2 regions of the Sphingobium sp. MP9-4 genome follow, and region 2 is predicted to be linked to the other one. Evidence: riboswitches for the same ligand, from Rfam matches in the RefSeq annotation. Region 2 holds a riboswitch; the other holds the start of a gene.

Region 1 (15,344 bases), on a different contig from region 2:
ATCGCGTCGAAATCCGGCGCGGCGACGATCACCCGCTTCGACGCCACCGATTACAAGTGCCGCATCGCCTGCGAAGTGAAGCCGGCGGATCATGAATATGGCTATGACGCCTCGCTGGACGTCGACCACAAGATCCAGCGCCAGGTCGATCCGTTCATCGTCTATGGCATTTCCGCCGCCAGCCAGGCGCTGCGCGACGCGGGCCTGGACAATATGTCGGAAGAAGAGCGCCTGCGCGCCGGCTGCTCGATCGGTTCGGGCATCGGCGGCCTGCCGGGCATCGAAAGCGAATCGCTGGTGCTGGCCAACAAGGGCCCCAACCGGGTTTCGCCGCACTTCGTCCATGGCCGCCTGATCAACCTGATCTCGGGCCAGGTCTCGATCAAGTACGGCCTGATGGGTCCGAACCATGCCGTCGTCACCGCCTGCTCGACCGGCGCCCACTCGATCGGCGACGCTGCGCGCATGATCGCGATGGACGATGCCGACGTGATGCTGGCGGGCGGCGCGGAAAGCGCGATCTGCCCGATCGGCATCGCCGGCTTCGCCCAGGCGCGTGCGCTCTCGACCGGCTTCAACGACACGCCGGAAAAGGCGAGCCGCCCTTATGACGTCAACCGTGACGGCTTCGTCATGGGCGAAGGCGCGGGCGTGGTCGTGCTGGAAGAATATGAGCATGCCAAGAAGCGCGGCGCGAAAATTTACGCCGAAGTCATCGGCTATGGCCTGACCGGCGACGCCTATCATGTCACGGCGCCGCACCCGGAAGGCAATGGCGGTTTCCGTTCGATGCAGATGGCGCTCAAGCGTTCGGGCCTGGCGCTGGAATATATCGACTATGTGAACGCGCATGGCACGTCGACCCCGCTGGGCGACGAGCTGGAGCTGGGCGCAGTCAAGCGTCTGTTTGGCGATCATCTGGGCAGCATGTCGATGTCCTCGACCAAGTCGGCGATCGGCCACCTGCTGGGCGGCGCGGGCGCGGTGGAGAGCATCTTCTGCATCCTCGCCATGCGCGACCAGATCGTGCCGCCGACGCTCAACCTCGACGAACCGAGCGAAAGCTGCAAGGGCGTCGACCTGGTCCCGCACGTCGCCAAGGAGCGCAAGGTGCGCGCGGTGCTGAACAACTCGTTCGGCTTCGGCGGCACCAACGCCTCGCTCATCATGAAGGCGATCTGATACGCCTGATCCTCCCCTGAAAAGGGGAGGATCATGTAAGCCATAGCCGGTTGGGCATTATTTGGGTCGGGCAGTTGGGATGATGGCAAGACGATCCGGCGCAAATCCGGTGCGGCGACTGGGCTGCATCATCCTTCTGATCGGCCTGGCCGTTGTCGCCTTTGTCGGTTTCCGCTTCGTCCATGGCTGGACCGAGACGGGGCCGGCCACCCAGAATATCAGCATCGTCGTGCCGGAGGGATCGACCCTGTCCGATGCCGCGGTGCTGCTGAAATCGGCTGGCGCGGTGCGTTCGGCCGATGCCTTCCTGACCCGCGCGAAGGTCTTTGGCGGCGCCAAGCCGATCAAGGCCGGCGAGTTCGTGGTGCCCAAGGGCGCCAGCAACCGCGAGATATTGTCGATCCTGCAGGGCGGCAAGACGCTGACCCGGCTGGTCACCATCCCCGAAGGCATGCCGTCGATCCTGGTGCAGGAACGGCTGATGGCCAATGACGAGCTGACCGGCGATGTCGCGGTGCCGCAAGAGGGCAGCGTGCTGCCCGACAGCTATGCCTTCGACAAGGGCGAGCCGCGCGCCGCCGTGCTGAAGCGGATGCAGGCGGCGATGGACAAGGCGCTGGCGAAGCTCTGGGCCGAACGCGCGCCCAATACGATCGCCAAGTCGCCCCAGGAGGCGATCATCCTCGCCTCGATCGTCGAGAAGGAAACCGCGATCGCCAAGGAGCGGCCGATGGTCGCGGGCGTCTACAGCAACCGCCTGCGCAAGAACATGATGCTGCAGGCCGATCCGACGATCATCTATCCGATCACCAGGGGCAAGCCGCTCGGCCGCCGGATCAAGAAGTCCGAGATCGCCGACGTCAACGACTACAACACCTATGCGATGACCGGCCTGCCCAAGGGGCCGATCGCCAATCCGGGCCGGCTGTCGATCCTGGCGGTGCTGCACCCGGCGGAGACGAATGCGCTCTATTTCGTCGCGGACGGGAAGGGCGGCCATATCTTTGCCGACACCTATCAGCAGCATAATGAGAATGTGCGGAAGTGGTTCGAGATCCGCCGCGCGCGGGGCGAGCTGTAAAGCCCGGCTTGGCCGATATATAGCCGGGCTTGCCACATGGTCCGGCGCGCGCTAGGGATAGTCCAGCATCAAGAGTTGGGGCGACGCCCAACGCCAACCTGCCGTTCCGGGCAAGGTGGCACTCCCGATCCGGGAGGATGTGGCCGATCCGGCAACAAAGCGGACCTCAGCCACCGATCGTCGCCCCGCCAGGAAGGACTGACGAGACGTGCCGATCAAGATTGCCGATGACCTGCCCGCCCGCCGCACGCTGGAAGCCGAGGGCGTTGCCGTGATGGGCGAGGCGGATGCGGTGCGGCAGGATATCCGCCCGCTGCGGATCGCGCTGCTGAACCTGATGCCCAACAAGATCGATACCGAGACGCAGCTTGCGCGGCTGCTTGGCGCCTCGCCGTTGCAGGTGGAACTGACGCTGGTGCGGATCAGCGACCATGTGTCGCGCAACACCTCGGCCGATCATATGCAGTCCTTCTATCGCGCCTGGACCGATGTGCGCGACGAGCGGTTCGACGGCTTCCTGATCACCGGCGCGCCGGTCGAGCATCTGCCGTTCGAGGAGGTGAGCTACTGGCAGGAACTGCGCGCCATCTTCGACTGGACCCAGACCCATGTGCATCGTTCGCTCAGCATCTGCTGGGCGGCGCAGGCGGCGCTCCATCATTTCCACGGGGTCGAGAAACATGCGCTGGAGCGCAAGGCGTTCGGCGTGTTCCGCCATCGCAACCATGCCCCGGCCTCGCCCTATCTGCGGGGCTTTTCGGACGATTTCTCGATCCCGGTGTCGCGCTGGTCGGAAGTGCGGCGGGAATCGCTGCCGGTCGATCGCGGGCTGCAATTGCTGGCCGACAGCGCGGAGACCGGGCCTTGCCTGGTCCATGATCCGCGCCATGGCTTCCTGCACATGTTCAACCATGTCGAATATGACACGCGCACACTGGGCGACGAATATGCGCGCGACGGCGGCCGCCAGATGCCGGCCCATTATTTCCCCGACGACGACCCGACCCGCCCGCCGGAAAATCGCTGGCGCAGCCATGCCCATCTGCTGTTCGGCAACTGGATCAACGATCTCTACCAGACCGCGCCGTTCGACGTGGACATGATCGGCCAGGAGATATTGCAGAGCGCGGCCTGATCGGCGCCGATCAGCGCAGCAGGCCCTTGGCCGCCTGACTGCGGGCGTAGAGCCACTGGCCGATGCCGATCAGGATGATGACGGCCGGGAAGATCGCTGCGCCCGCGCCCTTCACCGCCAGCAGGTCGGTGCCAAGGAACGTGTGTCCGAACTGGACGATCACCGCGAGCAGCGACAGCAGGAACAGCGGCACCGCGACGCGGCGGCGCAGCAGCAGGGCGATCGCGCCCAGCGTGCCAGCGCCCACCGCCACCGCATAGACGGCCCAGGCCCAGCCGGGCATCTGGGCAAAGGCGCGGGCGGTGTCGGGATCGGTTTTGGCGAGTTCGCCGAGGTCGGCGCCATATTGCATGACGAAGGCAGCGACCCCCATCAGGTTCCATAGCAGCAGGATGACGGCGATGATGACGAAGGATGCCGGTGCGCGCATGATGCTTCCCCTCCTGGGCCGCGCCTGCTTGCCGGGCGCGGCATCTGTCATCATATAGCCTGTCCCGGCCGGGCGAAAGTCCGCCATCGCGTTGCAGGGAGGCGGTCCTGGCTGATCCGATCATTGTCACCGCGCTGCTGGGCGCCGCCGATTTCGCCTGGGCGGATGGCTTGCGCGGCGCCCATTTTCCGCCCGAACGCAATCAGGTGCCGGCGCATGTCACCCTGTTCCATCATCTGCCGCCTTCGCTGCTGCCCGAACTCAGGACGCGGATGAAGCAGATATGCGCCGGCCCGGCGCCACGGGCGCGGCTGGGCGATGTGCTGCTATTGGGGCAGGGGGTCGCCTATCGCATCGACAGTCCCGATCTGGCGGCGTTGCGTGGCGAATTGGCGGACGCCTTCACCGGCCTGCTGACGCCGCAGGACCAGGCCGGCTTTCGCCCGCATCTGACCGTGCAGAACAAGGTGGAGCCCAGGGTCGCGCGGGCGCTGGCCGACCGATTGCGCGCCGATTTCCATCCCCGCCCGATCGCAATCGCAGGCCTGGCTGCCTGGCACTATCGCGGCGGACCATGGGAACTGGCAAGCGAGACCCGGTTTCGGGGGTAGGGGATTTGGGTGGATTGCGGCCATCCCACCAACGTCATGCTGAACTTGTTTCAGCATCCATCAAGCCTAACAAACCATTGGTCTATTGGGAGGAATGGACCCTGAAACAAGTTCAGGGTGACGATGATGGAATGGCCAAAACTGGTCGTCAGCCGTCAAAACCCGATATCGTCATTGCTTCGCTACGCTTGCAATGGCGGGGTTCGCTCGCTTCCCGGCCGTCTTTCCTACTCAGCATATTTCTGGTCCACCCTGTGGGATGGAATTGGCCGCTCCCATTGCCCCGATATCGACCTTGCTGCAGCGCCCTGCCGCAACAAGTCTGTCGCGTCCTGGTCGCCTGATCGTCGCTTCGCTGGCGCGTCGGTGTCGCTTCACAGGCGCGCGATTGTCGCGCCGCCGTCGCTTTCCGATGACCCTATGCGGGGAAAATGGCGCAAAACGGGGCGACGACACTGTGAACTTCGTAGGAAAATCCGATTGTCGCGTCGTCGCCGACCGGTCAGGCGAGGCCCACTTCCTTGAGCGGAATGCCGGCATCGGCCAGTTGCGCCGGGTCGAGATGGGCGCCCGACAGCACATGGGCGCGGCCCTGGACATAGTCCTTGACCGCATTGACGCAATCGAGCGCGATCAGCTTGCCGCCCTTCAGATAGACGACCGAGAAACTGCGGGTGGCGGGATCGCCGCGCAGCACGGTCTGGTCGAAGCCGGTCGAGAGGCCCACCGTCTGGAGCTTGAGATCATATTGGTTCGACCAGAACCAGGGCACCGCGTCATAGGCCTCTTCCTTGCCGAGGATGTGCGCCACGGCGGTCTTGGCCTGGTCATTGGCGTTCTGGACGGATTCGAGGCGCATCTGCGCGCCGCCGGCAAAGCGGTTGGCATGGGATGCACAATCGCCCACGGCATAGATGTCGGGGAGCGAGGTGCGGCAATATTCGTCGACATCGACGCCATTGCCGCCGGCCGCGCCGGCCGCGATCAATGGGCCGGTTTCGGGCACGATGCCGATGCCCACGATCACCATGTCGGTCTCGATCCGCTCGCCATCCTGCATCAGCACCGCAGTGGCCCGGCCGTCCTCGACCGCGATACAGTCCATCTTCGCGCCGGTGCGCAGATCGACGCCATGGGCGCGATGCTCCGCCTCGTAGAAGCGCGAGAGATCCTCACCCGCGACGCGGGCCAGCACCCGGTCGAGCGCTTCGAGCAGGACGACGGTCTTGCCGAATTTGGAGAGGACGGCGGCCGCCTCCAGCCCGATATAGCCGCCGCCGATGATGGTGACATGGTTCACGCTGTCGATCTTCGCCATCATCGCGTCGACATCGTCGCGGCGGCGCACGGCATGGACATTGGCGGCTTCAGCGCCGCTGCAGGTCAGCATCCGGGGGCTGCCGCCGGTACACCAGATCAGCTTGTCATAGCCGATTTCCGCCTCGCCGACGGTGACGAACTTGCCGACCGGATCGACGCTCTTGACCCGCTTGCCCAGCAACATGTCGATCTTGCGCTCGTCCCAGAAGGCGGCGGGGCGGATCAGGATACGGTCGAAGCTCTTGTCGCCGGCGAAATATTCCTTGGACAAAGGCGGGCGCTCATAGGGCGGATCCTTCTCGTCGCCGATCATGCCGACCGAGCCTTCGAAACCGTGCTGCCGCAGCGAGATCGCCGCCTGCGCGCCGGCATGGCCGGCCCCCACGATCAGAACGTCATAATAGCTCATCCGCCCGCTCATCCTCTTTTATCCGGGGCTTTGCTTGGCGGCATTTGGCGATGCTGGCAAGCGCCGATGTGGCGGGGCGGGCAAGCGATGCCCGCCAACCATCGTCGGGGCGGTGCGCGCCGGTCAGGACATGGTCAGAACGCCTTCATAGGCACGGTCTTCCAGCGCCTTGCCGGCGCCCATGGCGACGCACATCAGGGGCGTGTCGGCGATCCGCACGGGCAGGCCGGTGGCTTCGGACAGCGCCTCATCCAGCCGGCGCAGCAGCGCGCCGCCGCCGGTCAGGGTGATGCCCTCGTCGATGATGTCCGACGAGAGTTCGGGCGCGGTCTGTTCCAGCGCAGTCATCACCGCCATCACGATCTGACCGACCGGTTCGGACAGGGCGTCGCAGATTTCCGTTTCGCTGATGGTCATTTCGGCCGGGCGACCATTTACCAGGTCGCGGCCCTTGACGATGATCCGCTCGCCCTCGCCATCGGGCGGGGTGGCGCAGCCGATCGCGCATTTGACCCGTTCGGCGGTGGCTTCGCCGATCATCAGATTATGGACGCGGCGGATGTGCGAGGCGATCGCGTCGTCCAGCTTGTCGCCGCCGACGCGCGCCGAATTGCTGTAGGCGATGCCGTTGAGCGACAGCACGGCCACTTCGGTCGTGCCGCCGCCGATATCGACCACCATCGCGCCGCGCGGTTCGGTGACGGGCAGGCCGGCGCCGATCGCCGCGGCCATCGGCTCCTCGATCAACTGCACCCGCGCCGCGCCGGCGTTGGAAGCCGCATCGCGCAGCGCCCGGCGCTCGACCATGGTGGAGCCGGTCGGCACGCAGATCACCACATCATAGCGGCGGCCGAAACGCCCGCCATCCTGCGCCTTTTCGACGAAATGCTTGATCATCTGTTCGGCCACGTCGATGTCGGCGATCACGCCGTCGCGCAGCGGGCGGATCGCCTGGATATTGGCCGGGGTCTTGCCCATCATCAGCTTGGCTTCATTGCCCACCACCTTGACCTTGCGGATGCCACGAATGGTCTCGATCGCGATGACGGAGGGTTCGTTCAGCACGATGCCGCGGTCGCGGGCGTGGATGACGGTATTCACGGTGCCAAGATCGATCGCCATGTCGCAGGCGGTCGAGGAGAAGAAGCGGGGCATTTTCATGGGAAAGCGGCGATCTGCAAAGATTGTGAAACAATGGCTCCCTGTGCCGCCGCCCGGCGGCGATCAGAAGGGCGCTGCGCCAGTCCGTCCGTTTCCCGCGTCTGGCCGAGGCTGAAGGGACGGAAAAGCGCGATAAAGGGCGGTTCAGGCGGTCTTGCGGATCAGGCGGCGCCCCAGCAGCACGCCGACGATGCCGAGCAGGAACAGGGTCCAGCCCGGCGCTTCGGGCACCGGCGTGCCGCCCGAGCTGCTGCCGGTCGGCGGATCGATCGGCGGGGTATAGCCGCCCGTATAGGTGCCCAGATGCATCTCGCCATTCTGGGTCAGGTAGCCGAACACGGCCGATCCCTGGATATAGTTGGCGGTGGTCGCATCGGCCCAGGGCGCGAGCAGCGATCCGCCCCAGCTATTGGTGAGGTCGAGCGACTGGGCGTCGCCGAAATTCCAGATCACATGTTCGCCAAGATTGGCGGTGCCGCCCAGGAAATTGTCGTTGAGGCTGACCGCGCTGCCGCTGACATTGACGATCGCGGTGTCGGCGCCGTTCAGGTTGAAGGCGATCTCGCCCACCTTGTCGAGATCGGCGGCGCTGATCGAGAAGACGGCCAGGCCGTTGGCGTCGGGGCTGGCGTTGAAGGTTGCGCGATTGCCGCTGATCACCATGTCGCTGTTGGCGGCCAGGCCCGACAGGTTGGTCGACAATTGCTTCATGCTGCCGGCCAGTACCGTGCCCTGCGTCGCCAGGCTGGATGCGAAGCCGGGGTCCGACGTGGCCAGGCCGGACTGGACGCTATTCTGGTTGATATTGGTGTTGCTGATGGTGCCGCCGACCTTCACCGTCTGGGCCGCGCCATTGAGGTTGAAGCCGCTTTCGACATTACCGCCGACCAGCGCGCCCGACCCGTTGTTCAAATTCTTGATGCCGCCGGTGACATTGCCGACCACGGTGAGGCCCGCCTGTCCGGTCGTGGACGTGGCGGGGGTGCTGATCTGGTAGCTGGAGGATGTGCCGGTGAGGTCGCCGCCAACGAAGGTGCGGCCCTCCACTTCGGAAGAGGAACTGAGGTCGCCCAGCACGATTAGATTCCATTCGCGCAGCGCGTCGGTGCCGGTTACGGGTGAGGCATGAGCGGGGGCGGCAGCCAGCAGCGCCAGCGACGCCGAAACCATGAAACCGGTCTTTTTCATAATAGATAACGCCAAGTCTTCGCATGTCGTCACAATGGATTGCGTGACGCGTGGCGAAGTCCCCCCTTCCGCTCTCTGGATTGTCGGCCCCGACTCCGACGCCGGAGCGCCAAGGACAGGGTGGGGGCGCCATAGTCCTGTCGGACCAGTGCGGCAATATTTTATTAACTATTGCACGAAGAGCGTGGCAGCTCGTCTTGGCGAGGGAAGGTGCGGACTTTTCAGGCCAGGGTCAGGTAAAGTTCCGCCTCGATCAGCCACTCGCTGCCAATCTGCCGCCATTTGGCGGTGTAGGCGCCCGAGGCGATGAGGATGCCGGACGATGCGGCGGCGCCCTGCCACTGGCCATGTTCGAAGGCGATCGGTTCGACGGGCGAGACGAGGATCGTGTCGGGCGTGCGGGTGTAGATGCTGCGATCGGGCGCGGCAAATTCGCGCTTCCAGGCCATCAGCTGCGCCTTGCGCCCGGCGATGACGCCGCTGTCGGTGCCGGTCACCATCACCACATCCTGCGCCAGGATCGGCCCGATGGCGGCCAGGTCGGCATCGGCGAGCGCCCGGTTGAAGCTGGCGCGGCGCAGGCGGATGGCAAGATCGGCGGTGGCGGTCATGGCGCTTCCCTTAGCAGGCGGCGCTGCCGTCGCCATGCCCGTCAGGCAAAAAAAGAACGCCCGCAGCGGGCTGCGGGCGTTCCGTTCGCCAGACCGGGCCATGTCGAGGAGGGCATGGCCGGCCCGGCGGGGAGAGGGGGGTTAGAGCTTGTAGCCCAGGGTCAGCACCCAGGAGCGGCCTTCGCCCGGATTGGCCCAGCCATTGTTACGGATGCTGGTATAATATTTTTCGTTGGTGAAGTTCTGGACGTTGAGCTGCGCCGTTAGCTTCTCGTCGAAGGTGTAGGACAGCATCGCCCGGTGAACGAGATAATCGTCCGAGTGATAGATCGGGACGATCGTCGTGCTGCCGGCCACCAGCGGCGTGACCAGGGCACGATTGTTGAGCGCGAAGCTGCCCTGGTAGGTCAGGCCATAGCCCAGTTGCAGCCCGAAGGGCAGGGTATAGGTGGTGAACAGGCTGCCCGAATGCTTGGGCGTATTGGTCATGTCCTGACCCTTCTGCACATCGGGGATCAGAACATTGTTGCCGCACGGGTTGGACGTAGCCGATCCGATCCCGGATGCAGTGCCCGTCCACGGGCTCGCAAGGCATGCATTGGACACGCTCTGGATGACCTTGCTTTCGAGATAGGTGTAGTTTGCGAAGATCGTCCAGGCTTCGGTGATGTTGCCGCTGGCGCCCAGGGTGACACCGTTCACGCGGTTGCGGCCATCATTGACGGGCAGCGTGCCGACAAACGGATCATTGCTGGTGACGCGATAATTTTTGCGCTCGTTGCGGAACAGGGCGGCGGTCAACTGAAGGCCGCCATCGAACAGGTCGATCTTGCCGCCGATCTCGTAATTGACTGCTTGTTCCGGATTGGCGTCGCAGGCGTCGTTGGAGCCATTGGTTCCGGTGATGATCAGGCCGCAGCCCGATCGCACCGTGGTGGCCGTCGGCGTCTTGCTGTTGGAATAGGCGACATAGAGGCTGGCATTGTCGGCCGGCTTGTAGACCAGGCCGATGCGGTAGGAGAAGAGATCGTCGCTCGCATTCTGCTGCGGGCCGGTGGTGTAGGCGCCCCCGGTGGCGGGGGTCGCGATCGTGTCGGAGCGGAAGCGGGCGCGGTTATGCTCCCAGCGGACGCCGCCATTCAGTTCGAGCCCATCGACGATCTTGGCCGCAGCAAAGGCATAGGTCGCGATGTTGAACAGGTCGCCCATCTGGTGGCCGGACCGGATCTTGTTGACCGGGCCGGTATAGATGCCGTTCGGATCGCTGATGCTGATCGGATCGAGCGTGGGGTTCGGCGTGGCGCCGTTGGCGTTGCGCAGGACGTTGCCATTGTCCAGCGTGTAATCTTCCTGCAGCATCGAGGTGCCGATGACCAGCGTATGGCCGCCCGGAATGTTGAAGGTCAGGTCGAGCTGATTGTAGAGCGTCTGGTTGACCGAGTCCCGGAAGCCGCCACGCGGGCCGCTGGGATAATACATGCCCGGCACCTGGCCGGCGGCGCAGGCCGCACCGGTCGGCAGTGTGCCGTTGGCGAGGCAATAGGCGCCCTGTGGCGGGTTGACGACCAGATTTTGCTCGACGCGCTGCCAGCGCGACAGGTTGCGGACCGACAGCAGGTCGCTGAAACGATGGTCGAAGATCGCCGTCGCCTGGTCGATCGTCTGATCCTGCTTGTCGAGATTCTTGTAGCCATAATAGCCGCTATAGGGCACGCCGGGCAGTGGCCCGTCATAGATCGCATTCTTGTAATAGGGGATGCCGTAAAGCGGCGTATTCTCGTCTTCCTGATGGGTGTAGAGCAGGGTCAGCGAGGTCGGCCCTTCCACGTCCAGCTTGACCGAGGGGGCCACGCCCCAGCGCTTGTAGCTGTCGACATCGCGCCGGGCGACGTCATTTTCATGATACATGGCGTTGAGGCGCACGGCGATTTGCTCGTTGACGCGGACATTGCTGTCGATGGTCGCGCGATAATAATCGGACGTGCCGATGCCGCCCTGCACCAGCGTTTCGCTGTCGGCCTTGGGGCGCTTGGTCACCAGGTTGATGTTGCCGCCGATCGCGCCCGAACCACCATAGACGGAGTTGGCGCCGTTGGTGACCTCGATCTGCTCCAGGTTGAACGGGTCGGTGCGGCTATATTGGGCGCTGTCGCGCACGCCATCGATGCTGATGTCGGTGTTGGCGCTCTGGCCACGCAGGTTGATGCTGTCGCCATAGCCGCCGCCGCCTTCGCCCGCGCCGAAGGTGATGCCCGGAACGGTGGACAGCACGTCGCGCAGGGTGAGGAGGTTCTGCTTCTGGATGGTCTGGTTGCCGATCACCGTGATGGTCTGCGGCGTGTCGAGCAGGGGGCGAACATATTTGGGCGATTCGGGCTTTTCCACCTTGATGGAACTGTCGTCGATCGCCGTGTCGGTGACCGTGACGCCACCCAGTGCCTGGCCCTGGCCATTATCCTGCGCGTGTGCGCCGGATGCGAAGGCCATTGCGCCGACGCAGCTCAGTGCAAGGAAGGATGGAGTGTTTCCATATTTCGCCATTGTTTCAGAACCCCTTTCGATTGTTGCAGGGCTGCTATTGCGACCTATTCGCATTGTCAATGCTATTGCGAGTGGATATCTGTTCGACGATGCTTTTTTGCTAAATGATGTAAAAGTCGCACAGTTGGAAAAGTGGCTAAATGGCCAACATATGGATCATAACGGCCCATCAGCGGCGCGTGCCTGTCAGTGGCACCCGAAGGCATTGCTTTATCGCGTGCGATGTCGCTTCATACGCGGTCGAATGCGCACAAGGCGGCCAAAACCTGCCGATTTTGGCGGTCGGCCTCGAAATGGGCGAGGGCAGGGTCGCGATCGGCGATCGCGTCGATGATGCGCAGACGACCGTGGCGCCATATGCCGAGGTCGAACATGTCGGCCCCGGTGCCGTCGCGCTCCACATCGCGCGCGCTCCCCAGCGCGACACGGGTCAACAGCTCGAACAGGGGCTGGCTGACCATTTTGAACAATATGTCCTGCAGCCGGCCTTCCAACTGGCCGAGCCCGTCCATGCTATCGCATGCATCGATCTGACTGCGCAGATCGAGTAATTCCCTGTGAAGGGCCTGGTCGTCGCATCGCGCGGCAGCGGCGCAGAGCCGGTTGAACAACAGCGAGGTGATGTCGAGTATCTCGCGCCAGGAACCCGGTTCGCCGCACAGATAGGCGCCCAGCATCCGTTCCAGATCGGCCATTTGCGGTCGCCGGCCATAATAGCCGCCGCCTGGCCCGCGCCGGACCTCCAGCAAGCCCTCATGCTCCAGGATGCGTGCTGCCTGCTGGACCGTGACGATGCCGACCTCCAACTCGCGGGCAAGGGTTTGCAGCGAACCAATCTGCTCGCCGGCCGGTGCAGCGAGGATGCGCCGGCGCAGGGCGTCGGCGGTATGGCGGACGATCTGCCGCTTGCCGATCGCCGGTTCGGTCAGGTCATTTTGCTGGATGAGGCTCATATGAATTAATGTGCATATTGATTGATATTTCGCAAGGGCGATACTGAGCGCGATCGCCTTGATGATCTAATAATATGCACATTAATATCAATTCTAAGAGTCGCCGCCCCGTCCTGGAGCGGTGCCGCTGCGCTTGCCGCGCCGGAAGGAGAGAGCCATGGCGTTCAGGGATCCCGTGATCGACGCATTGCCGCGTCACCCCATCATCATTGGCGGACAGCGCGAAGTGCCCACCGGCCCGGCGCGCCACGCCCATGTCTATCCCGGCACCGGCAAGGTGACGCAGGAACTGGCGTTGGCAGATGCAGAGGATGTCGACCGGGCCACGGCCGCCGCGCGCAAGGCTTTCCCCGCATGGCGCGCGATGCCCGGCGACAAGAGGCGCGACCTCATGTTCCGCATCGCCGCCCTGCTGGAGGCCAAGTCGGCGGATTTCGCGCCGAGCCTGATCGCCGAAAATGGATCGGTGGCGATGGTGGCACCCTATATGGGCTATGATGCCGCCCAGAAGTTCCGCTATTTCGGTGGCTGGTGCGACAAGCTGCACGGGCGCACCATCCCGATGTGGGGCGCGCCGGCCCATGATTATGTCAGCTATGATCCCTATGGCGTGATCGGCATCATCGTACCGTGGAACGGGCCGATTTTCGCCGCGACCATGGTGCTGGCGCCGGTGCTGGCAGCGGGAAATTGCGTGGTCATCAAGGCGCCCGAACTCGCTCCCTACAGCGTCATGCAACTGGTCGAACTGCTGCATGAGGCCGGCCTGCCGGATGGCGTCGTCAATCTGGTCACGGGCGGCGCCGATGTCGGCGCGGCGATGGTCAGCCATCCCGGCATCGACAAGATCGAGTTCATCGGATCGGGCGCGACCGCGCGCCAGGTGCTGGCCAATGCGGCCCAGTCGCTCAAGCCGGTTGGCCTGGAACTGGGCGGCAAGTCGGCCGTGGTCGTGTTCGATGATGCCGACCTGATGCTCGCCGCGAAGAAGGGGCTGACCGGGGCGATTTCCTCCAACGGGCAGGGGTGCATCAATGGCACGCGGCTGCTGGTCCAGCGGGGCATTTATGATCGCTATCTCGACCTGATCGGGGCGATGGCCGGCCATGTGCAATCAGGCGACCCGTTCGATCACGCGACGGTGCTGGGGCCGGTGATCAGCCAGAATGCGCTCGACCGGATCAGCGGCATGGTGGCGCGCGGCGTCGCCGATGGCGGCCGGATCATCGCGGGCGGCCAGCGGCTGGCCGGCGATTTTGCCGATGGCTTCTTCCTGCCGGTGACGATCCTGGCGGACGTGCCCGACCAGTGCGAGATCGCCCAGAATGAGGTGTTCGGGCCGGTGCTGGTCGTGACGCCGTTCGAGGATGAGGAGGAGGCGATCGCGCTCGCCAACGGCACCGACTATGGCCTGGGTGCCTATGTCCACACCCAGAATTTGCGCTGCGCCCATCATATGGCGCGCGAGCTGCAGGCGGGCATGATCCATGTGAACGGTTCGGGTGAGGCGATGCAGCCCAATTGCCCGTTCGGCGGCTTCAAGCAGAGCGGGCATGGCCGGCTGGGCGGGGTCGAGGGGCTGCATGAGTTCCTCCAGCCCAAGAATGTCTGGATGAGCATGGCCGCGCCGGAGGGTGGGCAATGAGCCTGTGTGATCCCGCAGCGCGCAGCGCTCTCGGCAGCGGGCTTCAGGCGGAACTGACGGGGCGGGATGATCCCGCGCCGCAATCACCGGTGGCGGAGAGCTGGCGCGATTTCATCTATGCCGAAATCTGGTCTCGTCCGGGGCTCGATCGACGCGCGCGCTTCCTGATCGCGCTGGCTTCGGCGGCCGGCGCCGATGCGCCCGCCGACCGGCTGGACGGCTATGTCCGTGGGGCACTGGCGACCGGCGCGCTGACCCAGGCCGAATTGCGCGAGGCGGCGCTGCATGTCGCGGTCTATTCCGGCTGGGATAAAGGGGGCGCGATCGATGCTGCGATCGATCGGGTCGAAGCGGAGCAGGGGCTGGCGCCGGTTCTGCTGGCACCGATCCGGGCCGAACCCTGGGATGCGCAGCAGCGCATGGAGCAGGGCTTTGCTGAATTTCGTGCGGTGATGACTTTTGACGGCCCGCGCGTCGGCAATGGCCTCCCCTATCTGCAGGATGGCATATTGAACTTCGTGTTCGGCGAAATGTGGTGCCGGCCAGGCATCGATCAGCGGTCGCGCCGCTTCCTCACGCTGGTGGGCGTCGCAGATTCCGCGGCCACCGTGCCGATCGCCAGCCATTTCCACGCAGCCATGGCGAGCGGCAATTGCACCGCCGCCGAACTCAACGAATTTGTCCTCCAATATGCGGTCCATGCCGGCTGGCCCAAGGCGTCGGTGATCCAGGGCGTGGTGCTGGAAATGGCCGGGAAGGTCGCCAAGGGCCTGGCCTGGAACGCGCGGGAGGAAGGGCGATGAGCATCGCGATCGACATGCGCGGCAAGGTGGCGTTGGTGACTGGCGCGGCTTCAGGCCTTGGCCGCGCGACGGCGGTGAAACTGGCACAGGCCGGCGCCGGGCTGTGTTTGGTAGACGTCAATGCACAAGGGTTGGCCGAAACGCTGAGCCTGCTTGCTGAGGGCGAGCATCAGACGGCGGTTGTCGATCTGGCCGATCCTGACGCTTGCCGTGCCACCGTCGATGCGGCTGTCGCCCATTTCAGCCAGCTCGATGCGCTGTGCAATGTCGCTGG
Region 2 (15,344 bases):
ATAGCCCGCCGCCTTGAGCACTTCGGCCAGGCAAGGCGATGCCGGCTGCAGCCCCAGCGGATCGCCCGGCTGGCCGACGGTCACCATGCCCGACCGGATCGGATATTGGCCGGTGATGAAGGCGGCGCGGCCGGCGGTGCAGCTTTGCTGCGCATAATGGTCGGTGAAGCGGATGCCGCCATAGCCGATGCTATCGATATTGGGCGTGGTATAGCCCATCGTGCCCAGGCCATAGGCGCTGACATTCTGCCAGCCGATATCGTCACCCCAGATGACCAGGATATTGGGTTTCTTCGTAGCCATGCCGAGTCTCCGACCATGATGGATCGGCGGAAGGCTAATGGCGGGCGGTCCGCGACGCTGCATGGGGATAATCCCGAGAAGCGGCGGGGACATCCCCTATGCCCGGAGAAGGGGGGCGCCTAGCCGAACAGATAGATGTGGATCGGGTTCTTCGGATCGAGCAGCATCTTGGTCGTCAGTGCCAGCGACATGATGATGAGCAGCGGCTTGATCAGCTTCGAGCCGAAGCGCATGGCAAGGTGCGATCCGATCTGGCCGCCGGTGATCGATCCGACCGCCATGGCGAGGCCCGCGATCCAGATGACATGGCCACCCGCCACCATGGTCAGCAATCCCGCGACATTGGACGCAAAATTGGCGGCCTTGGTCTGGGCGGTGGCGCGCAGCAGCGACAGGCCGCCCAGCGCGATGAAGATGGTGGTGTAGAAGGCGCCGGCGCCGGGTCCGAAGAAGCCGTCATAGAAGCCGACCACGCCGATCATGCCGGACAGGCCCCACATGCCGACGCGGGCATGGCGATCGGCATCGCTCAGCTTGGGCGAGAAGGTGAAATAGGCCGCCATGGCGATCAGCAGCGCGGGCATCAGTCCGGCCAGGATCGACGGATCGACCCGTTGCAGCAGCCAGGCGCCGCCGATCGACCCGATGAAGGCGGCGATCACCGGACCCTTGTAGGTTTTGAGGTCCATATGGCCGCGCCGGGCATAGGCGACGCAGGCGCCGAAGGTGCCAAGGCAGCTTTGCAGCTTGTTGGTCGCGACCGCCGGCACCGGCGGTACGCCGGCGGCAAGCAATGCGGGCAGGGCAATGAGGCCGCCCCCGCCCGCCATCGCGTCGATGCAGCCGGCCATGAAGGCAGCGGCCATGAGGAAGGCGATGGTTTCGGGGGAGAGGATCACGATATTACCCCGTTCGGGCTGAGCGACGTCGAAGCCCGCACCAGAGCGAAGCGAAGGAACTTCGCCTGTGGCTCAGTTCTGCCCTTCGACTTCGCTCAGGGCGAACGGATATTGAAAGGGGAAACGAGCGAAACCGTTCATTCCCTCAACTTATGGCTTGCCGCATTTTCCGAGTCAGCGGACGTGCCGTCCGCTTCGAAAATGCTTCAATATGCCCGTGCTATCGCGAATTCGACCGCTTCGCTAAGGGCCGCTTTCGCCTTGCCGGCATCGAACATGCCCAGCGCGTCGATCGCGCGCTGGCCATAATGGCGGGCGCGGGCCAGCGTGTCGGCAATCGCGCCGGTCTGGCGCAGCAGCTGCGTCGCATGAGCCAGATCCTCGTCGCTGATGCGATGGCCCGAGATCGCGGCCTTCCAGAAGGCCTTGTCCTCGTCCGACCCGCGCGCATAGGCCAGGATCACCGGCAGGGTGACCTTGCCGTCGCGGAAATCGTCGCCGGCATCCTTGCCCATGGTGGCGCCGTCCGATTCATAGTCGATCGCGTCGTCGATCAGTTGGAAGGCGATGCCAAGGTTGCGGCCATAGACGTCGAGCGCATGTTCCTCCGCCTCGCTGCGGTCGGCGACCACGGCGGAAATGCGGCAGGCGGCGGCGAACAGGGCGGCGGTCTTGGCGCCGATGATGTCGAGATATTGTTCTTCGCTGGTGTCGATCTTGCGCTGGGCGGTCAGCTGGTTGACCTCGCCCTCGGCGATGATCGCCGATGCGCCCGACAGGATCTTCAGCACCTTGAGCGACTCGGCCTCGACCATCAGCTCGAACGAGCGGGAGAAGAGGAAGTCGCCGACCAGCACCGAGGCGCTGTTGCCCCAGATGATGTTGGCGGTCTTGCGGCCGCGGCGCAGGCCCGATCCGTCGACGACATCGTCATGCAGCAGCGTGGCGGTGTGGATGAATTCGACCGATGCGGCCAGCTTGTAATGGCGCGATCCGGCATAGCCGACCAGGTCGGCGCAGGCGAGCGTCAGCATCGGCCGCAGCCGCTTGCCGCCGCCGGCGATCAGATGGCCGGCCAGTTCCGGGATCAGCGGGATGCGCGACTGCATCCGGTCCAGGATCACGCTGTTCACCTGGTTCATGCCATCGGCGACGAGCGCCATGATGGGAGCGAGCGAAGGGGCGCTGGTGCGGCCGATCGGGTGGACGTTGCCGGGGGAGGATGCAGTCATGACAAGCGTCCTCTGGCGGGGCAAAAAGCAGATGGCAAGCGGGAATAGCTTGCCTGCGCGGCGCAATGGCGCAAAAAGCGCGCCGGACGATTGATTGACGCGTCGCAGTAACGGAAAAGCCACGCCTTTTCCCGCCGCGATGCCGCTGTGGAGAATGCCAGGTGGACGAGACTTTGAAGCGCTATCGCGAGAGCATCGACAATATCGACGCGGCGCTCGTCTTCATGCTGGCGGAGCGGTTCAAGGTCACCCAGGCGGTCGGCGAATATAAGGCGACCCACGACCTGCCGCCGGCCGATCCGGGCCGCGAGGAACGCCAGATTTCGCGCCTGCGCCAGCTCGCGCTCGACGCTAATCTGGACCCCGACTTCACCGAGAAATTCCTGCGCTTCATCATCGATGAGGTGATCCGCCATCACGAGCGGCTGCGGGAGGGATAAGAGGCTTTAATCCTTCGGATAATTTTCATGGCCTGCATTGGGCCAGTGGAAATGCGTGTAGGTCAGCATGGTCGAGAAGCTTTCCGACCGGACCTGATGCCACCAGCCGATCGGGATGAAGAGCAGGTCGCCCGGCGTCAGCCGCACTTCGTAGCGCAGAACGTCGCGGGCGCGCGGGTGTCGAGCCAGCCGCGCCGGATCGGTCAGGTCGCCGACATCGCTGAAGACATGGCGGTTATGCGCCAGCCGATGGGTCTGCGACGGCGGCACCAGGATGACATGCTTGGTGCCGGTCACCTGTGCCCGCAGATTGTTGGTGAGGTCGAAATGGAGCGGGGTGAACGCGCCCACGCCGCCGATCCAGAGCATGCCCGGCGTCGGCGCCAGATAGGCGTCGGGATGGCCGAGATCGGCCTGGAGCGGCGCGAGGGCCGGGCCATTGGCCGCGCTGTTATAGGCGGTCAGATAGGCGTCATTGCCGCCATCGCGCACCAGATCGATGAACTGGCGGAACGGCGCGCGACGCTTGTGCCGGTCCTTGGCCAGTTCATAGTCGGCGGCCTGTGCGCGGCCGCCCTGATATTCGATTTCCGCCGCGCCAACGGCATCGGTCAGATAGTCCGGCGTCCATTTTGCACGGGCGGGCCAGCCCTCCATCGCCCCCTTGATCAGGACCGGGCGGCCGGGCGCATAGAAATTATGCAGGAAGTCCTCGCCCGACAGCGCGTCGGCGGTCAGCAGGCCGGAGGCATAGGGCGACAGGGCACGCTGCTGTTCCATGACGTTGAGCAGCCAGTCGCGCCGCTTGAGCGCGAGCGCGCTGTCGTCGCGGGGCGCGGGCGCGGGCTTGGGCGGCACATGGGGCACGGCATTGGCGGACGGCGCGCCAAAGCCGACCTGGCGCAGGGTCATCTGCATCTGCATGTCCGCCGCCTGCGACAGGATCGAGGGAAGCGGCGGGGCGCGGCCGGATTTGCTCATGACCCGCCCTAGCGCGCGATCATGACCGCCATGTTGCAGGATGTGACGAACCTGTGACGGCGCGGTGGCGGTTCAGGCCGGCTCCACCACCTCGGTCCGCTTGGGCTGCGACCGGCCCAGCAGCACGCCGCCCAGCGCCAGCGCGAAGCCGGCGATCTGCACCGGGCCGAGCTTCTCGCCGAACAGCAGCCAGGCCTCCACCGCGGCCAGTGGCGGCACCAGCAGCAGCAGCATCGACATGCGCGTCGGTCCCTGGGTGCGCACCAGCCAGACCAGCAGCGACAGGCCGGCGGCCGACAGGCCCAGCACCGACCAGCTGAGGCCGATCCACAACATCGGGCTATTGTCCCAGCGCCATTCGCCCACGATCAGGGTGGCGGCGATCGCCACCAGCGCGCCGCCGGCATTCTGCACCGCGCCCGACACCCAGATCGGATCGCCGCCGATCGTGCCGCGCTGGATCAGCGTGCCGCCGGTCATCGCCAGCACCGCGACGATGCCGCCGATCGCGGGAATGAGCGTGATCGCGCCCGCGCCCGACTTGGCGATCGCCGGCATCAGCACGCAGCCGACACCCAGGATGGCGATGGCAAGGCCGCTCCAGGCGCGCGCGGGCAAGCGCTCGCCCAGGATCGCGACGCTGGCGACCGCCACCATCAGCGGCTGTGTCGCGCCCAGCAGCGACATGATGCCGGCCGGCATGCCATGGCTGACCGCCCACCAGCTGAGCGTGAGGTAAAGGCCATGCAGCATCGCGCCCGCCGCCAGATGCAGCCCCAATCGCCGGCCGCGCGGCCAGGGCTGACGCCCATGCAGCGCCAGCGCACCCAGAAGTAGCGCCGTCAGGCACAGGCGCGCGGCCAGGATCAGCTCTGGCGCGCCATGGGGCACCATCGCGCGGGCGACGATGAAACCGGTGGACCAGATCAGAACGAACAACAGGGATGCGATAATGCCGAACATGGCGCAGCCCATGGCCGATGCGCGCGCGCCTGTCGACCCGGCCAAGGGGCGAAGGGATCAGAAGCTGCCCAGCGTCGACCCGATCAGGATCACGGCGACCAGCGCCGCAAGCGAGCTGACGATGCCGGCCATGGCGATATCCAGATAGGATTCGCGGTGGGTGACGCCGCTCAGCGCCAGCAACGTCACGATCGCACCATTATGCGGCAATATGTCCAGCGTGCCGGACCCGATCACCGCCACCCGGTGCATGATGGCGGGGTCGGTGCCAGTTCGCGCGGCGATGTCCATATAGGTCGGCCCCAGCGCCTCTAGCGCGATGGTGAGCCCGCCCGAGGCCGATCCGGTGAGCGCGGCGAGCAGGTTGGTCGCCACCGCCAGCGACACCAGCGGCCCGCCGCCCATGCCCAGCACCCAGTCGCGGATCATGTGGAAGGCGGGCAGCGCGGCGATCACCGCGCCGAAGCCGACCAGGCTCGCCACGCTGATGATCGGCAGCACGGCGGCGTTGGCGCCCGAATCGATGCTGTCGCGCAGGCTGACGAGGCGCGCCCGGTTGCACAGGATGATGGCGAGCGTCGCGATCATCAGCGCCGCCGTCACCGACCATATGCCCGCAACCGCGCCCAGGCTGGTGCTGCCCCATAAAGGCTCCGCCAGGAAGGGCGCGTCCCAGGTCGGGAACAGCCAGAGCGAGAGGATGAGGTTGCAACCGATCATCACGCCGATCGGCAGGAAGGCGATGCCGAGCGAAGGGCGGTCGTCGGTGGGCGCCCCCTTGTCCATCTCTGCGGGGTCGAAGGTGGAGGCCGTCGTCGTATGCTCGCGCATCCGCGCGCTGTCGACCGGCGCCACGGGGGACAGGCTGGGATCATAGCCCTCCTGCCGGGCGGCGGCCGCTGCCTGTGCCCGCAACAGCCAGCCCAGGCCCACCGCCAGCATGATGATCGCGGCGATCAGGCCCAGGCCCGGCGCGGCATAGATGGAGGTGCCGAAGAAGGGCATGGGAATGACATTCTGGATCGCCGGCGTGCCGGGCAGGGCGGTCATGGTGAAGGTCGATGTGCCCAGGATGATGGTCGCGGGCACCAGCCGCCGGGGGATGTTGCCGGCGCGGAACAGCGCCTGCGCCATCGGCACCAGCACGAAGAAGGCGACGAACAGGCTGACCCCGCCATAGGTCAGGATCGCGCCGGCCAGCACCACCGCCATGATCGCGCGGCCGGACCCCAGCCAGCCGATCATGGCGTCGGCAATGGTGCGCACCGATCCGCTGTCGTTCATCAGCTTGGCGAAGATCGCGCCGAGCAGGAAGAGCGGGAAAAATTGGGCGAGGAAGCCGGCGGCGGCGACCATGAATATCTGGGTCCAACTCGCCAGCATCGGATAGCCCGAAAAGCTGGCGGCAATCATCGCCAGTGCCGGGGCGAGGAACAGCACGCTCCAGCCGCGATAGGCCATGGCGATCAGCGCGCCGAGCGCGACCAATATGCCAAGGAAGCTCAATGCCTCAGACATGGGCGAGCAGCGCGTCGATATCGAGCGTCGATTCCCGGCCGATCGCCTGGCCATGATCCTTCAGGAAATCGTCCGCCGCCTTGCGCCCGATCTTCTTGAGCTTCCACAGGAAAGCCCATTCGGCGTTCAGCTTGGACGAATGGCCGAATTGCAGCATGTCGGCGCTGGCGATGCGGTGGATACGCATCTTCGCCCATTTCTCGCCCTCGCCATGGCCGGGATCGGCGACCTGGCGCAGCAGCGCCATCATCCGGATTTCCTGCAACAGCACCGCGTTGAAGGAAATCTCGTTCAATCGGCTGGCAATGTCGCGTGCGGCGTAGAGGTCGGTGGCGCGCTCGACCGGGTTCACCTGGATCAGGATGGTGTCGTCCGAATCGCAGTCGCGCACCAGCGGCGTCAGCGTCGGATTGCCCGAATAGCCGCCATCCCAATAGGCCTCGCCATCGATCTCGACCGCGTGGAACATGGTCGGCAGGCAGGCGGAGGCGAGCAGCACGTCGGGCGTGATCTCCGCATTGCGGAACACGCGGGCCTGGCCGGTGCGCACGCTGGTCGCGGTGATGAACAGGCGGATCGGGCTGGCGGCGAGATGGTCGAAATCGACGCATTCGTTGAGGATGTCGGTCAGCGGGTTGAACCCGCCCGGATTGAGATCATAGGGCGAGCAGAGCCGCGCCATCAGGTCCATGCCGACATAGAGCGGCGAATAATCGAGCGTCCAGCGGCCGAGCGCTATGTCGAGCGGGCTGCGGCGGAACGGGCTGAACATTGCCCCGTCCGACACCTTGCTCCAGAAACGCGTGAGGGCGCGGCGGGCACCCGGCGCGCCGCCATGGGCATAGCCGCTGGCCAGTACGGCCGCGTTCATCGCCCCGGCCGACGTGCCCGATATGCCGTCGATCCGCAGCCAGGGTTCCTCCAGCAGGCGGTCGAGCACGCCCCAGGTGAAGGCGCCATGGGCGCCGCCGCCCTGCAGGGCCAGGTCGATCAGGCGGCTTTGCGGCTCGGCAGTCGGATCGGGCATCGGGTACCTCGCGCTTGGCGGGCATGGCCCGCTGCCGGAGTTTGTTGCGATGCAGCATGGGACCATTGCGGCCCGCCAATGTCAACGCCTTGCGCGTTGCACAAACCTCATTCCCGACCCGCGCGGATCGCCGCGCCGCCCGCGATCGGCGTGATCGCGACCAGCAGCAGGGAGGCGGCGCCGAGGAATTTGAACGCGGCGCCGCTGCCATCGCCCAGTGTGCCCGCGCCAAAGATCAGCAGCGGCACCGCCAGCGGCAGGGCGAGCAGGCCCGCCAGCGCGCCCGACGAGCGCAGTCCGGCGGTCAGCGTCGCTACCAGCAGGCCGAGCGCGGCAAGCGCGGGCGTGCCGATCAGCAGCCCGGCCTCCAGCGTCAGGATCGTCGCGCCGTCCAGCTTCAGCAGCGCGGCTGCGGGCAGGGCGGCGATCATCAGCGGCGGGCCGAAACCCAGCCAATGGGCGATCAGCCGGGCGATCACCACCATCTCCTCGCTGATGCCGCGCAGCGCGATCTGGTCCAGGATGCCGGCGTCGCGATCGGGCGCGACCAGCCGGTCGACCGGCAGCAGGCTGGCGAGCAGCGCCGCGATCCACAGCATGCCGCCACCGGTGCGGGCGAGCAGGGCGGCGTCGGGTCCGACCGCAAAGGGGTAGAGGCTGGCGACCAGCAACAGGAAGGCGACCGGCAGCCACAGCCCGGCCGAGCGCCAGGCCTGTCCCAGGTCGCGGGCGACGAGCAGGGCGATCAGTCGCATGACGCCTCCTGCGCCGGGTCCGGCACATGGGCGGCCATCTCGATCCGCACCGGATCGGTCAGCGGCAATGGCTGGTGCGAGGCAGCGACGACGATGCCGCCGGCCGCCAGATGGTCCGCCACCGCCGCGCCGAGCAGCGCGACCGACGCATCGTCCAGGCCATTGGCCGGTTCGTCGAGCAGCCAGATATCCGCGCCGCTGGCGATCACGCGGGCGAGCATGGCGCGCTTGCGCTGGCCGGTGGAGAGCATGCGCACGGGCACGTCGCGCAAGGGGGCGAGCGCCATGGCGTGGAGCGCGCGGTCGAGCGCGGCCGCATCCACCCGGTCAAGCCGTGCCCAGAAGCCGAGTGCGCGGTGGAGCGGCAATTCCATGTCGAGCGCCAGTCGCTCGTCGGCCAGCGCGACGCTGCCCTGGCGGTCGATGGTTCCGGCGTAGGCGGGCAGCAATCCGGCGCACTGGCGCAGCAGGCTCGACTTGCCGATGCCGTTGGCGCCGTGCAGCAAGGCGCTGCCGCCGGCCGCCAGCACCAGGTCGACGCCGGCAAAGAGCAGGCGTCCGCCGCGCAGGCAGGCCAGGCCCGACAGGCGCAGCGCCGCACCGCTCATGGGGCGACCATATCCTCCAGCACATGCATGTCGATGTCCGACAGGCCGAAATGATGGCCGATTTCATGCACCACGACATGGGTGATGAGCGCTTCGAGCGGCACGCCCGTCTCGACCCATTCGTCGAGCAGCGGGCGGCGGAAAAGATGCACGGTCGGCGGCAGGTCGCCGGTCTGCGCCTCCTGCCCGAAGGGACGGCCGCTATAGAGGCCGGTCAGGCCGAACGGATCGTCAATCTCCATCTCCTTCAGGATATCGGTGTCGGCAAAATCCTCCACCAGCATCACGACATTGGAGAGATAGGAACGGAAGGGCTCGGGCAGGCGGCTCAGGGCCTCCAGCGCGAGTGTCTCGATTTCCTGTGGGGTAGGGGCGAAGCGGAACGATTGACCAGTGTCAGGCATGGCTGTCACATAGGCGAAAGAAATAACGCAGGATAGAGAAATGCTTGCCAGACTGAACGAAACGGAACGGGCGATCGCGCTGGCGGATTTGCCCGAATGGACGGCGGTCGCCGAACCGGACGGGATTGCGCGCAGCTTCACCTTTCCCGACTTCGTCGCCGCCTTCGGCTTCATGACGCGGGTGGCGCTGCTGGCGGAAAAGGCCGACCATCATCCCGAATGGTCGAACGTCTATAATCGGGTCGAAATCACGCTCACCACCCATGATGCCGGCGGCCTGTCGCAGCGGGACATCGATCTGGCGAAGGGGATAGAGGCGCTGCTGCGCTGATGCTTGACGCGGCATCGCCCGGCCGATAATCGCACCGGCAACATCAAGAGTCGGGCCAACGTCCGACACCAACCTGCTCCCCGAGCAAGGTGGTGCCTTTCGAAAGAGGGGGATGTGGCCGGACCGGCAATCCAACGGGACATGCAGCCACGACGACGTTGATCCGATGCTTGGTCACACACCAGCAGACGGAAGCATGACGTGCCCATTTCCACACAGCAATTTGCCAGCGACAATTATGCCGGGGCCTGCCCCGAGGCGCTCGACGCGATGCTCGCGGCGAACAGCGGATCGGCGACGGCCTATGGCGAGGATGAATGGACGCAGCGCGCGGCGGACAATTTCCGTACCCTGTTCGGCGGCGATGCGGAGGTCTTCTTCGTCTTCAACGGCACCGCCGCCAATTCGCTGGCGCTCGCGGCGCTGTGCCAATCCTATCATAGCGTGATCTGTTCGGCGGCCGCCCATGTCGAGACCGACGAATGCGGCGCGCCCGAATTCTTCTCCAACGGGTCGAAGCTGCTTGCCGCGCCCTCGGCCGACGGCAAGCTGACGCCCGACGCGATCCGGCAGCTCGCGACCAGCCGGTCCGACATCCATTTCCCCAAGCCGCGCGTCGTCACCATCACCCAGCCGACCGAGACCGGCCTTGTCTACACGGTCGAGGAAGTGCGCGCGATTTCCGCCGTGTGCCGCGAACTGGGGCTGAAACTGCATATGGACGGCGCGCGCTTTGCCCATGCCTGCGCCAGCCTGGGCTGCGATCCGGCGGAGATCAGCTGGAAGGCGGGCGTCGACGTGCTCTGCTTTGGCGGCACCAAGAATGGCATGGCCGTGGGCGAGGCGGTGATCTTCTTCGATCGCGCGCTGGCGCAGGATTTCGACTATCGCTGCAAGCAGGCGGGACAGCTGGCGTCGAAGATGCGCTTCCTGTCGGCGCCCTGGATCGGCCTGCTGGAAAGCGGCGCCTGGCTGCGCAATGCCCGCCATGGCAATGATTGCGCGACCCGGCTGGCGGCGGCGATCGCCGACCTGCCCGATGTCAGCCCGATCTTCCCGGTGGAGGCCAATGCGTTGTTCCTGTCGGCCCCCGCGCCGGTGCTGGATGCCCTGCGCGCGCGCGGCTGGCGCTTCTACACCTTCATCGGCGGCGGCGCGCGATTCATGTTCGCCTGGGATGCACAGGTGGAGCGGGTCGACGAACTAGCCCGCGACATAAGGGAAGCCTGCCTGGCGGTCGCCGCCTGACCGGATGGCGCTAGTGCGGGCGAGGCGGCCTCAGGGTTCCTCGCCCTCGATCCGGGCGTCATAGCTGCTCAGCGCGCTGATGACGTCCGGCATCTTTTCGTAGCGCTTGCGCAGCAAGGCCAGCTTCGCGTCGGTGCCGGAGCAGAGTTCGGCGACGCTTTCCTCGATATAGGCGCGCCGTTCCGCATCATAGGGTTCCTCGCCGCGGAAATGGTCGCAGCTGTCGCGATCGACCATGAAGGCGGTGACTTCGCGCGGGAAGGGGGCGGGCTGGGCCGCATTGCTCGACGGCGGCAGGTCGAGCGAATTGGTCGGGCCGGGCGGGCCGACGGTGACGATCGGCGCTGGGCGCGAGGGCAGGACGGCGGGCGGTGCGGGCGGCGGCGGATCGGGCTGGACGACGGCAACGGCCACCTGCTGCGGCGCGCTGGCCGGGGCGGCCTGTGCGCTGTCATCGGACGAGCCCTTGCAGCCGGTGACGAGCACCAGCGCCAGCATCATCGGAAACAGCTTCAAACGCCCCTTCACCCGATTTCCTCCCGCAGTCCGGCGATCAGATCCGCAACATGCGGCAAGCGCGACTCTTCCTCGTCGAGGATCGCCAGAAACGCCGCCCGCCTATAGTTGCGCAACGCCCCTTCGGGAAGACGGGTTGGGGCAGGAATTGCGGAAATTACGATATCCAGCAGACGCTCCACCCCATGGAGCCTGCCCCACAGATAGTCATTCTCCCGATAGACCCGACTGAAGAAGGCGCCAAAATTGTTGAATTCTATGCCTTTTAGCGTGGCGTTGGCGCCGCCGGCGCGGATGGCGGTGCAATCTTCGGGCGAAATCCGGTCGACCTTTATCGGATCATATTCATCGACAGCGTCACCCTGAAGCAACGGTAGGGTCGCGATGTCGGAGAAGGGGAAGCCGAGATAAGCCAGCAACATGGTGCGGCGCCCGGCCTTGGGCAGGTTGGCGAGCGCCTCGGCCAGCAGCATGTCGGCTGCCTCGTCGCGGGCGCGCAGGCCACGCGCCTGGGCCATCGCCTCCAGCGCGGCACCGGCGTCGGTCGGCACCTGCGCCGCGGCGGCGCGGACATGGTCATTGTAGAAATCATTGCCCTCGCATTCGGTGTAGAGGGCGAGCGCGCGATAGATGGCGTCGTGCATCGCCTGCACCGCCTCGCTGTCGGCATCGGCCTCCAGTTCCAGCGTCTCGGCCAGCCGCCGGGCCAGGAAACGCAGGCGGCGGATGCGGAAGGCCAGGTCATGGGTGCGGAAGAAGAGGACGGGCGCGGCGGCGGAGCCGGCATCCTCGGTTAACTGGTCGGCCCCGATCGCGCGCACCTGCTTCCAGATCGCCTGGCGATAGGCTTCGCGCATCATCGGCGCGTCCTCGCCGCTCAACTGGAACAGGCGCGCGGCCAGATCCTCGACGATGCCCGACAGCTTGAGATGAGCATAAGCGGGGAAGGCGAATCCGGCCGAGGCGGCGGCGCGCTGCTGCGCCTTGCCGCGCCAGGCCGACAGGCGCGCCGGCGTCGGCCGGTCGAGGAACAGCATGCGGCCGATCGCCCCCTCCACCTCCGCTTCGATACCGGGGCGCAGCGCCTGGATGATCCGGCCCATGCGGCGGATGCGGGCGGAATGGCGGTCGATCGCCTCCAGATTGTCGCGGATCGGCTGCTCGCGCGGAATGTCCGACAGCGCGCCGAAGATGGTGCGGAAAAAGCCCGGCAGCGGCGCATTCTCGCCGATCGGCGCGGCTTCCTCCTCGCCCTCGCGATTGAGGTGGATCGACCGGTGGCCGGGCTTGGGATCGATATAGACGAAGCGGCGGTCGACCTCGCGCCGCGACGGCCGGTTCTTGAGCGCGCCGATCGCCTGGGCAAAGGGGGCGTTGGCCAGCACCGATCCGTCGATCAGCACCGCGTCCTCGGCCTCGCCCCGTGCCGCCCGGCGCGGCAGCACGCGCGCCAGGAAGGCGTCGCGGCCGGGCCAGGCGCGGTGGCGGCGCTTTAATACCCGGTCCAGCTCGCGCACGGTGAAGGGCGGGAAGGCGCCGGGGAAGCTGGCGGTGGCGCGCGCGGCAAAGACCAGTTCGGCCGGATCGGCAAAGCCGTTGGCGCTGCCGCCCCGGCCGCGAAAGCCGATCGACAGCCGATGCTCGGTCTCGATCACCTGGGGCGGGCTGTTGAGGCTCAGGCTCTGCACATGGCCGTCGAAATCGGTGACGGTGACGAACAGGTCGAGCGGATGGCCGTCGGGCAGCAGCGACGGCCCGGCCGGCGTCGCCGCCATCGCGTCGAACGCGTCGAGCAGCATGGTCGAGAATATCGCTCCGCCAAAGGGCGGCTCGAACCAGCGCGAGCGGATGAAGCGCGACAATTTCATCCGCACCTCCTCGCGCGTGTCGGGCGCCACCGTGCGCTCGACCGCGTCGCCGGGGCGGCGCGCGGCCATCCACACCAGCGGCGTCGCCCAGAATTTGGTCAGCGCGCGGGCGGGGCGGGCGTCGGGATCGAGCAGTTCGTCGACATCGGCATTGTCGAGCCACAGCGCAGTGAGTGGCTCCAGCGACTGGCCGGTCTCGATCGCCTGGGCCAGGAAGATACCATTGATGCCACCCGCGCTGGCGCCGGCGATGATGTCGGGCAGGATGCGCAGCCGCGTGCCGCTCGCTGCCTCGATATCGGCGAGCAGCCGATGATAGACCGCCTCGCTCGCCCCCTGCGGCGCCACCCCGTCATGAAAGGCCCGGCTCGCCCGCGTCAGGTGCCAGATTTCCTTGGTGATGCCGTGCATGTAGACGGCCAGGCTGATCCCGCCATAGCAGACGAGCGCGAGGCGTAATTCCTTCTCCCTCATGGGGATAGGGATCGCAAAGCCAGGCCGCCTTGTCGAGAGGCGGAATGTCCCACCCCCTGTCCGAAAGCGGGAAGGGGGGATGGCGGGGTGGGTGGCTAAGCAACGGCCTGTTTTCCACCGTCATCCCCGCGCAGGCGGGGATCCATCTCCACAGCGTCGGACCAGATGCAAGGTCAGGGGATGGATTCCCGCCTGCGCGGGAATGACGAAAGGGGGTGGAAAGCAGACTGTCCGAAAATCCTCCCCAAGCTTGCTTGGGGAGGGGGACCGCCGAAGGCGGTGGAGGGGCAATAGCGTTGCGCTTGCGCCATTTCCCCTCCGTCAGCGCTTCGCGCTGCCACCTCCCCAAGCAAGCTTGGGGAGGAACTAGGTACGTCAGATTCTGGTCGTCTTCAGACCCTCAGCCATCCCCAACACGCGCCCGCTTTTACCCGACCCGGAACTCCGCCCAGATCGGCAGATGGTCCGACGCCTTGCGCGCGGCGGCGCTTTCGTGGACGCCGCTGTCGACCAGGCGGATGCGGCCGCAATGCATGATCCGGTCGAGCCGGGCGACCGGGCGGCGGGCGTGGAAGCTGCGGCCGCAGGGCGCAAAGCTGTAATGGCGGGCAAAGTCGGCCAGGCAGCCGCGTTCGGCGCTCCATTCGTTGAGGTCGCCCATCAATACCGTCGGCAGGGCATGACCCTGCGCCGCGGCATGGATCACGGCCGCCGCCTGCTTGCGCCGCCACAGGCCCGACAGGTCGAGATGCATGCCGAACACGCGCAGGGTCGCGCCCTTGATCGCGACCTCCGCCATGGTCGCGCCGCGCGGCTCCAGGCAGGGCAAGTGCAGCACGTCATAGGCGGCGACTTCCGCCTCCTTGCGGACGATGATGGCATTGCCGTGCCAGCCCATGCTATCGGTCTGGACATTGAGTGGCACCGGCTTGTAGCCGCTCTGGCGGTCGAGCAGCAGCGGCGGGATCGCGGCATAGCGTATGCCGAAGCGCCGGTCGGCCTCCTGCAGCGCGATGATGTCGGCATCCACCTCGTTCAGCACGTCGATCACCCGCTCGGGCGAGCGGCGGCGGTCGGTACCGATGGCCTTGCGGATATTATAGCTGGCGACGCGGATCGTGGCGGACATGCTGCTTCAATGCGCCAGCGGCGCGGGGGTTTCCAGCCTCGATGCAAGATCGCGTTTGTGTTCCTTTTATGTTCTGTTATGCGTGGGCGATGGCCAAGGCAAAGCGCAAATTCGTCTGTCAGCAATGCGGCACCGTCTCCGGCCGGTGGCAGGGGCAGTGCGATGACTGCGGCGAATGGAACAGCATCGTCGAGGAAGCGGCCGAGACCGTCTTTTCCGCCAAGCATGACCTGCAGGGCGGCGGCCGGGCGATCACGCTCATCGGCCTCGACAGCAAGGTGGAACTGCCCGCGCGCACCAGCACCGGCATCGCCGAGTTCGACCGGGCGCTGGGCGGCGGCATCGTGCCGGGATCAGCGACGCTGATCGGCGGCGATCCGGGCATCGGCAAGTCGACCCTGTTGCTGCAGGCGGCGGCGCGGGTCGCCTCGCGCGGGCTGACCGTCGCCTATATCAGCGGGGAGGAAGCGTCGGACCAGGTGCGGCTGCGCGCCCAGCGGCTGGGCCTTGGCAACGCCCCGGTGCAACTGGCGAGCGCGACATCGGTGCGCGATATATTGACGACGCTCAGCGACGGCGTGCCGCCCGCGCTGCTCATCATCGATTCGATCCAGACCATGCACAGCGACCTGATCGAGGGCGCGCCCG

Evidence for each region. A riboswitch is a leader RNA that binds a small molecule or an ion and turns the genes downstream of it on or off. The one in region 2 is predicted to bind S-adenosylmethionine.
Region 1: it holds a riboswitch for S-adenosylmethionine, as region 2 does, so the genes downstream of both, metA (homoserine O-succinyltransferase) here and A0U87_RS03450 (low specificity L-threonine aldolase) in region 2, are expected to answer to the same signal.

What each region holds. Positions count from the first base shown of each region.
Region 1 is NZ_LUFI01000071.1:85,123-100,466, forward strand. It holds gene fabF (beta-ketoacyl-ACP synthase II) at 1-1,182, shown strand, start outside; gene mltG (endolytic transglycosylase MltG) at 1,292-2,263, shown strand; SAM-I-IV-variant riboswitch at 2,324-2,432, shown strand; gene metA (homoserine O-succinyltransferase) at 2,472-3,398, shown strand; gene A0U87_RS21410 (hypothetical protein) at 3,409-3,828, opposite strand; gene A0U87_RS21415 (2'-5' RNA ligase family protein) at 3,936-4,439, shown strand; gene A0U87_RS21420 (FAD-dependent oxidoreductase) at 4,942-6,168, opposite strand; gene A0U87_RS21425 (rod shape-determining protein) at 6,292-7,329, opposite strand; gene A0U87_RS21430 (choice-of-anchor A family protein) at 7,474-8,517, opposite strand; gene A0U87_RS21435 (DUF4440 domain-containing protein) at 8,739-9,128, opposite strand; gene A0U87_RS21440 (TonB-dependent receptor) at 9,270-11,669, opposite strand; gene A0U87_RS21445 (GntR family transcriptional regulator) at 11,900-12,622, opposite strand; gene A0U87_RS21450 (aldehyde dehydrogenase family protein) at 12,780-14,267, shown strand; gene A0U87_RS21455 (carboxymuconolactone decarboxylase family protein) at 14,264-15,070, shown strand; gene A0U87_RS21460 (SDR family oxidoreductase) at 15,067-15,344, shown strand, end outside.
Region 2 is NZ_LUFI01000014.1:137,199-152,542, reverse strand. It holds gene A0U87_RS03510 (arylsulfatase) at 1-303, opposite strand, end outside; gene A0U87_RS03505 (TSUP family transporter) at 423-1,202, opposite strand; gene A0U87_RS03500 (polyprenyl synthetase family protein) at 1,409-2,434, opposite strand; gene A0U87_RS03495 (chorismate mutase) at 2,596-2,874, shown strand; gene A0U87_RS03490 (cupin-like domain-containing protein) at 2,881-3,855, opposite strand; gene A0U87_RS03485 (DMT family transporter) at 3,928-4,830, opposite strand; gene A0U87_RS03480 (GntP family permease) at 4,876-6,336, opposite strand; gene A0U87_RS03475 (patatin-like phospholipase family protein) at 6,329-7,363, opposite strand; gene A0U87_RS03470 (heme exporter protein CcmB) at 7,471-8,118, opposite strand; gene ccmA (heme ABC exporter ATP-binding protein CcmA) at 8,109-8,726, opposite strand; gene A0U87_RS03460 (metallopeptidase family protein) at 8,723-9,130, opposite strand; gene A0U87_RS03455 (4a-hydroxytetrahydrobiopterin dehydratase) at 9,171-9,461, shown strand; SAM-I-IV-variant riboswitch at 9,497-9,605, shown strand; gene A0U87_RS03450 (low specificity L-threonine aldolase) at 9,663-10,709, shown strand; gene A0U87_RS03445 (hypothetical protein) at 10,740-11,237, opposite strand; gene A0U87_RS03440 (patatin-like protein) at 11,234-13,567, opposite strand; gene A0U87_RS03435 (endonuclease/exonuclease/phosphatase family protein) at 13,995-14,696, opposite strand; gene radA (DNA repair protein RadA) at 14,786-15,344, shown strand, end outside.